2 regions of the Paenibacillus sp. FSL R7-0312 genome follow, and region 2 is predicted to be linked to the other one. Evidence: riboswitches for the same ligand, from Rfam matches in the RefSeq annotation. Region 2 holds a riboswitch; the other holds the start of a gene.
What was found. A riboswitch is a leader RNA that binds a small molecule or an ion and turns the genes downstream of it on or off. The one in region 2 is predicted to bind cyclic di-AMP.
Positions count from the first base shown of each region.

Region 1: another riboswitch for cyclic di-AMP. It lies ahead of MKX70_RS21045 (APC family permease); the one in region 2 lies ahead of MKX70_RS05275 (C40 family peptidase).

Region 1 is NZ_JBBORE010000001.1:4,786,946-4,792,114, reverse strand. Features, by position in the region: gene MKX70_RS21055 (FecCD family ABC transporter permease) at 1-79, opposite strand, end outside; gene MKX70_RS21050 (iron-hydroxamate ABC transporter substrate-binding protein) at 298-1,320, opposite strand; gene MKX70_RS21045 (APC family permease) at 1,519-3,336, opposite strand; cyclic di-AMP (ydaO/yuaA leader) riboswitch at 3,465-3,624, opposite strand; gene MKX70_RS21040 (disulfide oxidoreductase) at 3,851-4,285, opposite strand; gene MKX70_RS21035 (DsbA family protein) at 4,282-5,037, opposite strand; gene MKX70_RS21030 (ATP-binding protein) at 5,131-5,169, opposite strand, start outside.
Region 2 is NZ_JBBORE010000001.1:1,245,157-1,250,325, forward strand. Features, by position in the region: gene MKX70_RS05265 (M1 family metallopeptidase) at 1-1,903, shown strand, start outside; gene MKX70_RS05270 (hypothetical protein) at 1,948-2,745, shown strand; cyclic di-AMP (ydaO/yuaA leader) riboswitch at 2,963-3,101, shown strand; gene MKX70_RS05275 (C40 family peptidase) at 3,159-3,587, shown strand; cyclic di-AMP (ydaO/yuaA leader) riboswitch at 3,975-4,118, shown strand; gene MKX70_RS05280 (C40 family peptidase) at 4,124-4,615, shown strand; gene MKX70_RS05285 (GNAT family N-acetyltransferase) at 4,864-5,169, shown strand, end outside.

The DNA of each region.
Region 1 (5,169 bases), 3.5 Mb from region 2:
CAGCCACCGGCCGCGACTTGATGGGTTTATCCTCTGCAGCCGTAGAAGGATTGAGGTTAGAACGTGTGGATGAAACCATAAGCCGTCTCCTTAACAGGATTATTACTTGCTTCTAATTGATTATCATTCTCATTATCGCAAATATATGAATATTGTACAAGCAGATAACGCGTAATCTATACTGGACGCCCTCATCTATCGCTCCATTTAAAAAAGGTGCAGATCATCGTATCCGGGGATACAAGGACCTGCACACTCTCTACCGGCAAAAGCTGATTACCGGCATTTGAACGCTGCTTATTTTACAAGACTGCTCAGAGCATCATCAATTGTTTTGGAGTTAGCTATAGGACCGCTGTACAGCCAGCTGGTTGATCTGCCAAACTCATGAACATTCCCCGCCTTAACAGCCGGAATCCCCTTCCAGATCGCGCCATCCGTAACTTCAGCAGCATCCGCCCCGTCACTGTTCACAAGGATGATATGATCTGCAGTCAGCTCAGACAATTTCTCAAGTGAAATGGGATTCCACGTTGCTCTGGACTCTGCAGGAATTTCGGTAACCAGATTCGGAAGCTTCAGGCCAAGGTCACCATACAGGACTGCCCCGCTGCTGCGGGTTTCATCTACTATATAGAAGTTCTTGGATACCAGCCAGAGGATGGCAACAGACTCATCGCCGATCGCAGCAGAGATTTTTGTTTTGGCTTCCGCCGCTTTTTGATCATAGGCAGCAATGGCTGCTTCAGCTTCCGGCGTTTTGTTCAGTAGCTCACCGATCTGGAGCAGCGATTTGCGCCAGTCTTTACTGATTTCATCGCCGAGTACATACGTAGGTGCGATTTTGTTCAACTGATCATACAGACCGTTCTGGACTGTGCCTTCCGATTGTACGATGTGGAAGTCCGGTGCAAAACTAGTTACGGCTTCGAGTGGAAGGTCATAGCTGATGGTTGGAACATCCTTAAGCTCAGCTGCGAGGTAATCCTGAGTGCCGTTTGTCACGGACCATTGGGCAACCGGAGTCACGCCGAGTGCGACCAGATAGTCTTCCAGATAAGAAGCAAGCACACGCTGCGGGTTCGCAGGGATAGTGACTTTATGTCCCATGGCATCCGTTACTGTTTGGTCTACCGCTGGGGCTGTCGTTTCTTCCGGTGCAGTTGTAGCTTCTGCAGTTGTTGCAGGTGCCGTAGTTGCCGCTCCTCCGTTATTGACTGCATTGTTATTCCCGCATGCGGATAGTAACAACGTCGTGGTCATGAGTCCGGCCATAGCCAGCTTCATGCTTGTTGATCTTTGCAGGTTGAACGAAAACATATAATACCCCTCCTGTATATACATTCATTATTGGTCAAAGGTGATTGTGGCCTTCGCCTCACATAAACTGATGATATTGATTCTCATTCTCTCTGTCAACTAAATTATCTGGTTCCATGTACACTCACACTGCGCATAACAAAAAACGGCTGCTCCCGCAACCTGCGGAAACAACCGTTATACATATAAAGGGTATGTCTATTTGTGCAAATGATACGGCACAGTTGCTATAACGATATCCTTCTGATTCATCAGATAAGAGCGGATGAACAAGCTGGTCTGATTATGCAGAATCGCCTGCCACCAATGCTTCGTAACAAATTGCGGAATGAGTACAGTAATATGGTCTGTTGAAGCGGTTTTCCACTCCACCGTATCGATGAATTTCACCAGCGGGCGGATGATGCTGCGGTAACGCGAGCGGAGTACAATCAGGCGAACCCCAGGGTTCCACTCTTCCCACTTCTGTTCCATTTTGTGAATCTCTTCTTCATCGAATCCGACATATACAGCCACCACATTCTCAGTCAATGACTTCGCATAGCTGATTGAATGCAGTACCGCGCGGGTGACACCGGCAACAGGTACAACCACTGTGCTTCCTTTAATGCAAGGTTTATCCGTAGCCGGACAAATGCGCAGCTGATCGGCAATATTCATATAATGGCGGTGAATCCGGTGGAACACGATGATTACAAGCGGCAGGAAGATGAAGGCCATCCATACACTCGAGAATTTAGTAATAATGAAGATGAGCGTAATGGTCAAGGTTGTGAGCATGCCTACTGTATTCACTGCGAATTTGCTCTGCCAGCCCTTAGGCTTGGTTCTGTACCACTGGACCATCATGCCAAGCTGTGAAAGGGTAAACGGAATGAATACCCCAACGGCGTATAATGGAATCAACCCTTCGGTATTACCGTGAAAAGCGGCTACAAGCACAGCCGACATTACGCCGAGGAAAATAATGCCGTTGGAGAATCCCAGCCGGTCTCCGCGTACCATGAAGGCGTGGGGTAAATATTTGTCTTTGGCGAACATGAATGCCAGCAGCGGGAATGCCGAATACGCTGTATTCGCCGCCAGGAACAAGATTACTGCGGTGATGCCTTGGATGAAGAAGTACAAACCGCCGCGGCCAAAGGTAGACTCGGTAATCTGCGACACAACCGTTGCTTTCTCGTTCGGCATGATACCGTACCAATAAGCCAAAAGCGTAATCCCCGTGAACATAGCCCCGAGAATCAGACCCATAAGCACCAGTGTTTTAGCCGCATTTTTCTCAGCCGGTGCTTTGAAGTTAGGGATCGCATTAGATACAGCTTCTACCCCGGTCAGTGCCGAACAGCCGGAGCTGAAGGCCTTAAGCAGAAGGAACATACTGACATTCGATACCGCCGAGCCGATCTCAGGAACCTGGGCATGAGCACCGCCGGTTGCATACTTGAAGACTCCCGCGATAATCAGCACAAAGATGGAGACGACGAACAGATATACCGGAATGGCTATGAATGAAGCTGATTCAGTAACCCCCCGCAGATTGACAATCGTTAAGAGCAGAATGACAGTAACCGCTATAAGTACACTATGATTATGAAGACCCGGGAACGCTGATGTGATCGCATCCGTTCCCGCCGAGGCGCTTACCGCCACCGTTAAAATATAATCCACCAGCAAAGAGCCTCCGGCAAGCAAGCCGGTATGAACCCCGAGATTAGTTTTGGCGACAATATAGGCGCCTCCGCCCTGCGGATAAGCAAAAATGGTCTGCCGATAAGACAGGATTAAGATGACCAGCAGGCCCAATACGGCTAATGCAATTGGCAATGAGTACCAGATAGCTGTGAAGCCTGCGGCCACGAGTACAATTAAGATTTGTTCTGTTCCGTAGGCTACAGACGAGAGCGCATCAGAAGACAGGACAGCCAGTGCTTTCACCTTGGATAACTTTTCATGATCGAGTTCGTTCGACTTCATCGGACGCCCGATCAATAGTCGTTTTACCTTGCTTACCATTGTAGTAACATTTCCTCTCTTTGTTAAGTTGAAACGGCAGTACCGCGCGCTGTTTTCATAAGTGGATTTCATAAATGCAGGCACAGAAATAGGCATACGGAAATGATCCGCATGCCTTGAGTGCATGGTCATTATCCCACTATTGCTTACGAGGTTAGCTGGCGGATTCGGGCTGTGGTAGCCCTACGGTTTTCGAGTCTGCTGACCCGCTTCCGATTCACCCCGTTGGCACTCGGCCAAGTTTGGTTCCCCCGTTTTTCCTTCCGGAAAATTCAGCGCATATTCAACTTCTCACAAGGACTAATATTAATCTACAATGACTCTTCCGTAAAGCGTTGAAACAAATGAAAAAAGAATGAAAAACAACCAAAACAACCAAATCCATGATCCGGTATGTCTTGATCTTTCATTCTCTTTCATTATCACTTTATCGCGTGATTTTACAGCATTTCTGCTTAATAATTTACACTCAATTTAAGGGAAATAGTTACTCTTCATTCTGCCTGACGGCTTCTTACTCACCTGCATCCTCTTTACGCCCTGTCCATAGCAGAATTGTGATTAATGCGAACGCAATGAGTGCCAGCAGCGGGATGGTGATGAATCCGAAATAATTCAGATAATCCGTGTTGCACGGGACACCGATTGTACATGGAAGCACCTTGCTAAGTGCCGGAATTTTCTGCTCTGCGTAATGATAGATCGAAATGCTTCCGCCAATCAAACTTAAGGGCAGCACATAAGGGATAATGCGCTTATCCCCCCGGTAAGTGGCGATTCCGAGCAAAATAAGCTGCGGGTACATAAATATCCGCTGAAACCAGCATAGCTTGCAGGGCTCATATTTCAGCACTTCACTGAGATACAGACTGCCTGCTACAGCAACAACCGAGACGAACCAGGCCAAGTAGAGACAATTCCGGCGGCAGAATGCAGAGAATTTATTCATTGTGCAGCCACAGCTTCCGCAGCTACCTTGATTTGAGCATCAATTTCCTCCATATTAAAAGGTTCATTCACCTTGACTCCATTCACAAACAGTGATGGCGTGTTGGTTACACCGGTGTCTGTGCCAACCTGGATATCTCTCTCCAGTTCGCTTTCATAGGTCTTGTCTTCAATATCCTTACGCAGCAGGTCGAAGTCAATGGGCAGTTCTAATTGCTGTGCCAGACTTACCAGGAAGTCCGGTGTTGCCCACTCCACCTTTTCTTCACCCTGGTTAGCATAGATGGCATCGAAGAATTTCCAGAAAGCCTCTTCATTCTGATGATATACGGACAGTGCCGCTAGTGAAGCTGTTCTCGAATCTGTACCAATAAAGGCCAGGTTGACGAAGTAAAAGGCTGCTTTATCCTGATTGACATACTCCTGAACGATTTGCGGTTTAATCACCCCGGTGAACTGGGCGCAAGCCGGACATTTGTAATCGCCGAATTCAACGATTTTGACTGGAGCATCTTCTTTGCCCAGCCGTGCCATTTCACTGTAATTGAAGTCAACGGGAGCCGCAGCAGATCCTGTGGTTGAGCCGTCCTTCGAGGCCAGCATGAATAATCCCACAAAAATAATAACGACTAACGCCACTGTACTCACGATCAGGATTCTCGTTTTCTGCTTCTGCTGCTCCTGCTCTGCCCGGCGTTTCTCCTGCTTGCTCATCTGGGGAAGCGCGACATTGTTCTTTTTCGGTTTGCTCAAAGAGAGTTCCTTTCTGTCCATAGGACTTTCGTGATAAAAGATAAGTTACTTTAAAATTATATAATTAAAGTTCTCTCCTTGGCAAACTCTACATTATACGGCTTTGGTAGTCGCAGGCACTCCGCTGTCTTC
Region 2 (5,169 bases):
CTCTGCCCCAAAAGAGGCCAAGTCCCCCGCCGTCCTGCCGCAGCAGCAAATTGTGCAGTCCACTCTTCCGGAGATTACTCCGCCTCCGGTGTCGGAGGTTTTAAGCCAGCGTGTGGTGGAATACCACATGGATGTTCAACTGCTGGCCGATACGGGAACCTTAGCAGCTTCCGAAACGGTGACCTGGATCCATCCGGGCAAAAAACCGGTCCAAGAGCTCTATTTTCACCTTTACCCCAATGCATTCGCTTCCGGCAATACAACCTTTATGAAGGAATCCGGAGGAACGCTCCGGGGCGACTCCATGCCTGCGGGCGGATACGGCAGCCTGACGCTGACGGATCTGCGGACCTCCGAGGGGATTTCGCTAATGCAGCGCACCCAGTATGTGCAGCCTGACGACGGCAATGTGAATGACAAGACCCTGCTTAAGGTCCACCTGCCCCAGCCGGTAAACGGTGGTGAGAGCGTAACACTCAAACTCCAGTTTGAGGTCAAGCTGCCGAAAATATTCGCCCGTATGGGAACCGCCGGCAACTTCGTCATGGCCGGCCAGTGGTTTCCCAAGCTCAGCGTCTACGAGCCCGCTGGCACAAGGGGAGTACAGGAGGAAGGCTGGAATCTGCATCAGTACCATGGCACATCTGAGTTCTACAGTGACTTCGGTATTTACAATGTAACCATCTCCGTCCCGTCCGATTACAAGGTTGCCGCCACCGGATTTCCGGTGAAGAACGCGCGGCTGGTACAGGACCGCAAAATCTATCAGTTCTACGCAGATGATGTTCATGACTTCGCCTGGGCGGCATCGCCGGATTTTGTGGTTGCCGAGAAGGCCTTCTCCGCGCCGCAGGTGCCCGGAGTAAAGATCAAGCTCTATCTGGACCCGCTGCATAAGGATCTTCAGGAGCGCTACTTCCAGGCCGCAGAGGCTGCCCTGACCGCCTTCAGCAAATGGTATGGCCCGTATCCTTACTCCACCTTATCCATTGTAGTCCCGCCTGAATCTGGCAATGGGGCCGGGGGGATGGAATATCCGACGCTGATCACTGCCTTCGGTGCTGCCGAGGCATCGCCCGGCACTTCGCTTGAACGGACCGTGATCCATGAGATCGGTCACCAGTATTTCTATGGCATGGTCGCCAGCAATGAATTCGAGGAGGCGTGGCTGGACGAGAGCTTCACCTCATATGCCGAAGACCGGCTGATGGAGCAGGAATATGGCGTTGCCTCAAGCCTCCCGCTGCAGTCCAGTCTGGTCTCCTCCTCGCAGCCGCTCAATCTGGAGACGTGGAAATACACCGGAGATGATGCCTACACACGCAATGTCTATATCCGGGGCAAGCTGGTGCTCCGTGACATCGAACGGTTAGCAGGAGCCAAGAACATGGATGCCATTCTCGCTGCCTATGCCCGTAAATACCGCTTCAAGCATCCCTCGACCGCTGACTTCCAGAAGATTGTGGAGAAAGTGACCAAGCAATCCTGGCAGACTTATTTTGACCAGTACGTCTACAGCGGCGGAGCCCCTGATTTTGCAGTAGACGACATCAGGCTCACAGCTAAACGGGACGGCGGCAACGGAGCAGGCATTCAATATGATGCTGTAGTTGAGGTAAGTAACAAGGGCAGCCATTATGGGGATGTCCCTGTAAAATTTATTTTCTCGGACGGGTACTCGGTTCAGCAATACTGGAACGGCGAAGGGAAGACAACATCGTTTGAATTATCGTATAAAGCACCTCTGGTCTCCGCCGAGATTGATCCGGGACATTCCATACTGCTGGAGAGCAAGCATCTCAATAATTTCAGAATGGCGGAGCTTGAGCACAATACTCTTTCCCGCTGGACGCTCAGTGCGACGACACTGCTTGAAACCCTGCTCGGAACTCTTGTCTGGTGAGGTGAAGGATTGTGAAAATTTCGATAACCCGCGGTTGGCACAGCATGAAAGAGCAATTTTATATCCTGATTCTGCTATTTATCTACCGGCTGTTCTGGGGCTACTTCATGTACAAATTCATTAAAAGCGCCGTCGTTCCGGTACTGCTGCGCTATCCGGATGCGAATGCCGGCGGCAGTAGCATAGGCAGGCTGCTGTATTATATTGAGGGGCAGGCTGCGTTGCACACGGACCCGGACGTCCGGCAATGGCTATGGCTGCTCTTGGCACTGACTGTGTTGCGGCTGCTGCTCTCCCCCTTTATCCGGGCGGGCCTGCTGCACGAGCTTCACCAGGAACGTGCCGGGGAGCGCGGACTGTTCTTTTTTCCCGGGATGAAGCGTTATGGTCTGCCTGTACTGCTGTTCAGTCTCGTTGAATGGGCGCTGGCCCTTCTGCCGCTCTATTGGCTGTTGCCGAAGATGTACCGTCTGCTTCTGAACGGCATTCTCGATTATCCGCTGCTGCTGACGCTCGTGCCTTATGTGCTGGGCTGGCTCGTCTACCTCTTCCTTATCCGCAAGCTGCTGCTGTATATGCAGTTCGGTTATACCGCCGGCACGGGCATGTTCACTTCGCTGCTGATCTGTCTGAAAGTCCTTCTGCACTCCATCGGGATATCTGTCATTTTGGGCGCAGGAAGTCTGGTGATGCTGATCCTCTGCGGCGCTGCAGCGCTCTTCTTTCCGGGTCTCCCGGCCCTGCTCCTGCGCCAGGCTGCCCCTCTGCCATCCACTCTATTCAAAATGTGGGGCATAGCCGCGCAGTATCATCTCTGGTCCAGTAAATCATTCCCACAATAATCGGCCGCCAAAACGGCATACTAAAAGAGTCATCGCCCCTCTGGTGAGGTGCATGACTCTTTTTTGTTTACAGCTGCGACAAGTGCATTTGCAAAACTGTAAATCCTTTGGTACAATGATGCCTGTACTACTAGTAACAAATTTGTAATCTTTCAAATGGAATTATGCAGCTATGTAACCGAAGCCATTAACCTTATGTCGATATGTCACTATTCTGGTGCACAAAACGCCGAATTCCCAGCACCGGGGAGTGGGGGAACCATATTTTGGGTGAATTGATCTCGCTTTAGAGGGGTCATAGGGGAACCTTCTACCGAATCCTTAAGCTAACCTCGCAGGCCTTGGAAGGAGTACATCTTTTGAGAAGTCAGAACTTTAAGAAGAAATGCACCGCAGCAGCGCTAGGTCTTGTGATGGTATTTACACTCGGAGCGGGCAGCGCTTTCGCAGATTCCAAAATGGATACTGTGATCTCAAAAACCATTGGAACGTCATATAAAACCGGGGGCACCAGCACCAGCGGCTTTGATTGTTCCGGATTCACCAAATACGTATTCAAGAGTATCGGCCTGACCTTGCCGCGCACCTCTAAGGCACAGTACAGCGTTGGAACAGCCGTATCCAAGAGTAATTTGCGTTCCGGTGATTTGGTATTCTTCAATACCCTGGGCAACGGAGTTTCCCATGTCGGTATTTATGTTGGCAATGGAAAATTCGCACAATCCTCCACTTCGCGTGGTGTAACCATCAGTTCGCTGAGTCAGGCATACTGGGCCAACCGCTACGTTGGCGCTAAAAGAGTAATGAGCACAACAGCCTACCAAGCTGTCGCTTACGATTGAACCCTTGAACATTTCCTCGAATATTTGTACCTCTAACATCTAAATGTAACTTATACGAGCCCGGTTTTGATTATTGCCGTAATCATTTCCGGGTTTTTCCTTTTCCTTATTCTACCTTTTACACTCATCTGCAGGCCCTGAAACACCTTTTTATCCCAAATCCAAAGAAAATTCATCAACAGCTCACCCGCTGCGTTAAATATGAGTCTTTCTATGCAGCTATAACTCTAAAAAACGCAAAAAAAATGCATTAATATGTTATAAGTGATTGCCAAGCGCCCTAGTCTTTGCTACAATTATCGCAGTGAGCTTTTAGTAACATTTTTGTAATTATTGAATCGCTTTTAACAAAGGTTTTGTCATGTATTGAATAACAGCTAATCCTAATCAACAGTCGTGCCGAGTTCCCTAAAGATTTAGGGAAACGGGGGAACCAACTTTGGGTGAATTGACCTCCTATTCTAAGAGGGGTCATAGGGGACCTTCAACCGAACCCTTAAGCTAACCTCGTAGGCATTTGGAAGGGGTATTTACTTTTGAAGAAGAAGCTAGCAGCCGCAGTACTAAGCTTTTCCATCATCTTCACCATTGGAGCAGGAAGCGCTTTCGCGGATTCCAAAATGGATAAAGTTATCGACAAAGCCATCGGGACCAAATACGTATCCGGCGGTGTATCCACGAACGGTTTTGATTGCTCCGGATTTACAATGTATGTTTTTGATAAGATCGGAATTAACCTGCCCCACCAATCCGGCTCCCAATATCAGATGGGCACTGCTATATCCCGTGATGAGATGAGACCGGGCGATCTTGTATTCTTCAATACAAGCGGCAAAGGCGTTTCCCATGTCGGTATTTATGTTGGTGACGGTGAGTTCGCACATGCTTCTTCCTCGCGTGGTGTAACCATCAGTTCGCTGAGTGACAGCTACTACGTCAACCGCTACGTTGGCGCCAAACGGATTATGAGTACAGATGCTTACAAGACTGTAGCTACTGATTCCGAAGACAATGACGATGTGCAATAATTTGTCCTAAATATAAGCGCTTTTCCAGGATTTTTGCCGAAATCTTGGAGGAGGGCTTATTTTTTTGTCTATAAAATTACTTACCCCGCTCTATATTTGTAAAACATCAATTCGGCCCTTTCCTAAAATATTTTTTGGCGTTTGTCAAGTTCCGGTCTATCTGCAAGGTTTTTGCGTCGTATCCTGCTCATTTTGTATATAATATTTATAGAATGAAGTAATGTTCCCTTGAAAGGTGGCCTCCGCTTATGATAAGTTCTCCGGTATCTTTTTATGTTGTTGCTATGGAGTCGCGGCATGGCGCTGAGATCTGTGAGTGGAACTATAGGCCCCCGTATAATATTTACGGCTGGATGCCCTGGGAGCAGATGCAGGCGCTCGGTGTTGAATTCGGTGATCCGCAGCTGCGCAGCGAACAATACGTTTCCATCGTGAACGGACAGGGAATCCTATGCGGCTTCGCCCAGCTGTTCCCTATGGAGGGTGTAGTCCGGCTCGGAATCGGCATGCGGCCCGATCTGTGCGGTCATGGCATGGGACATCTCTTCATGAAG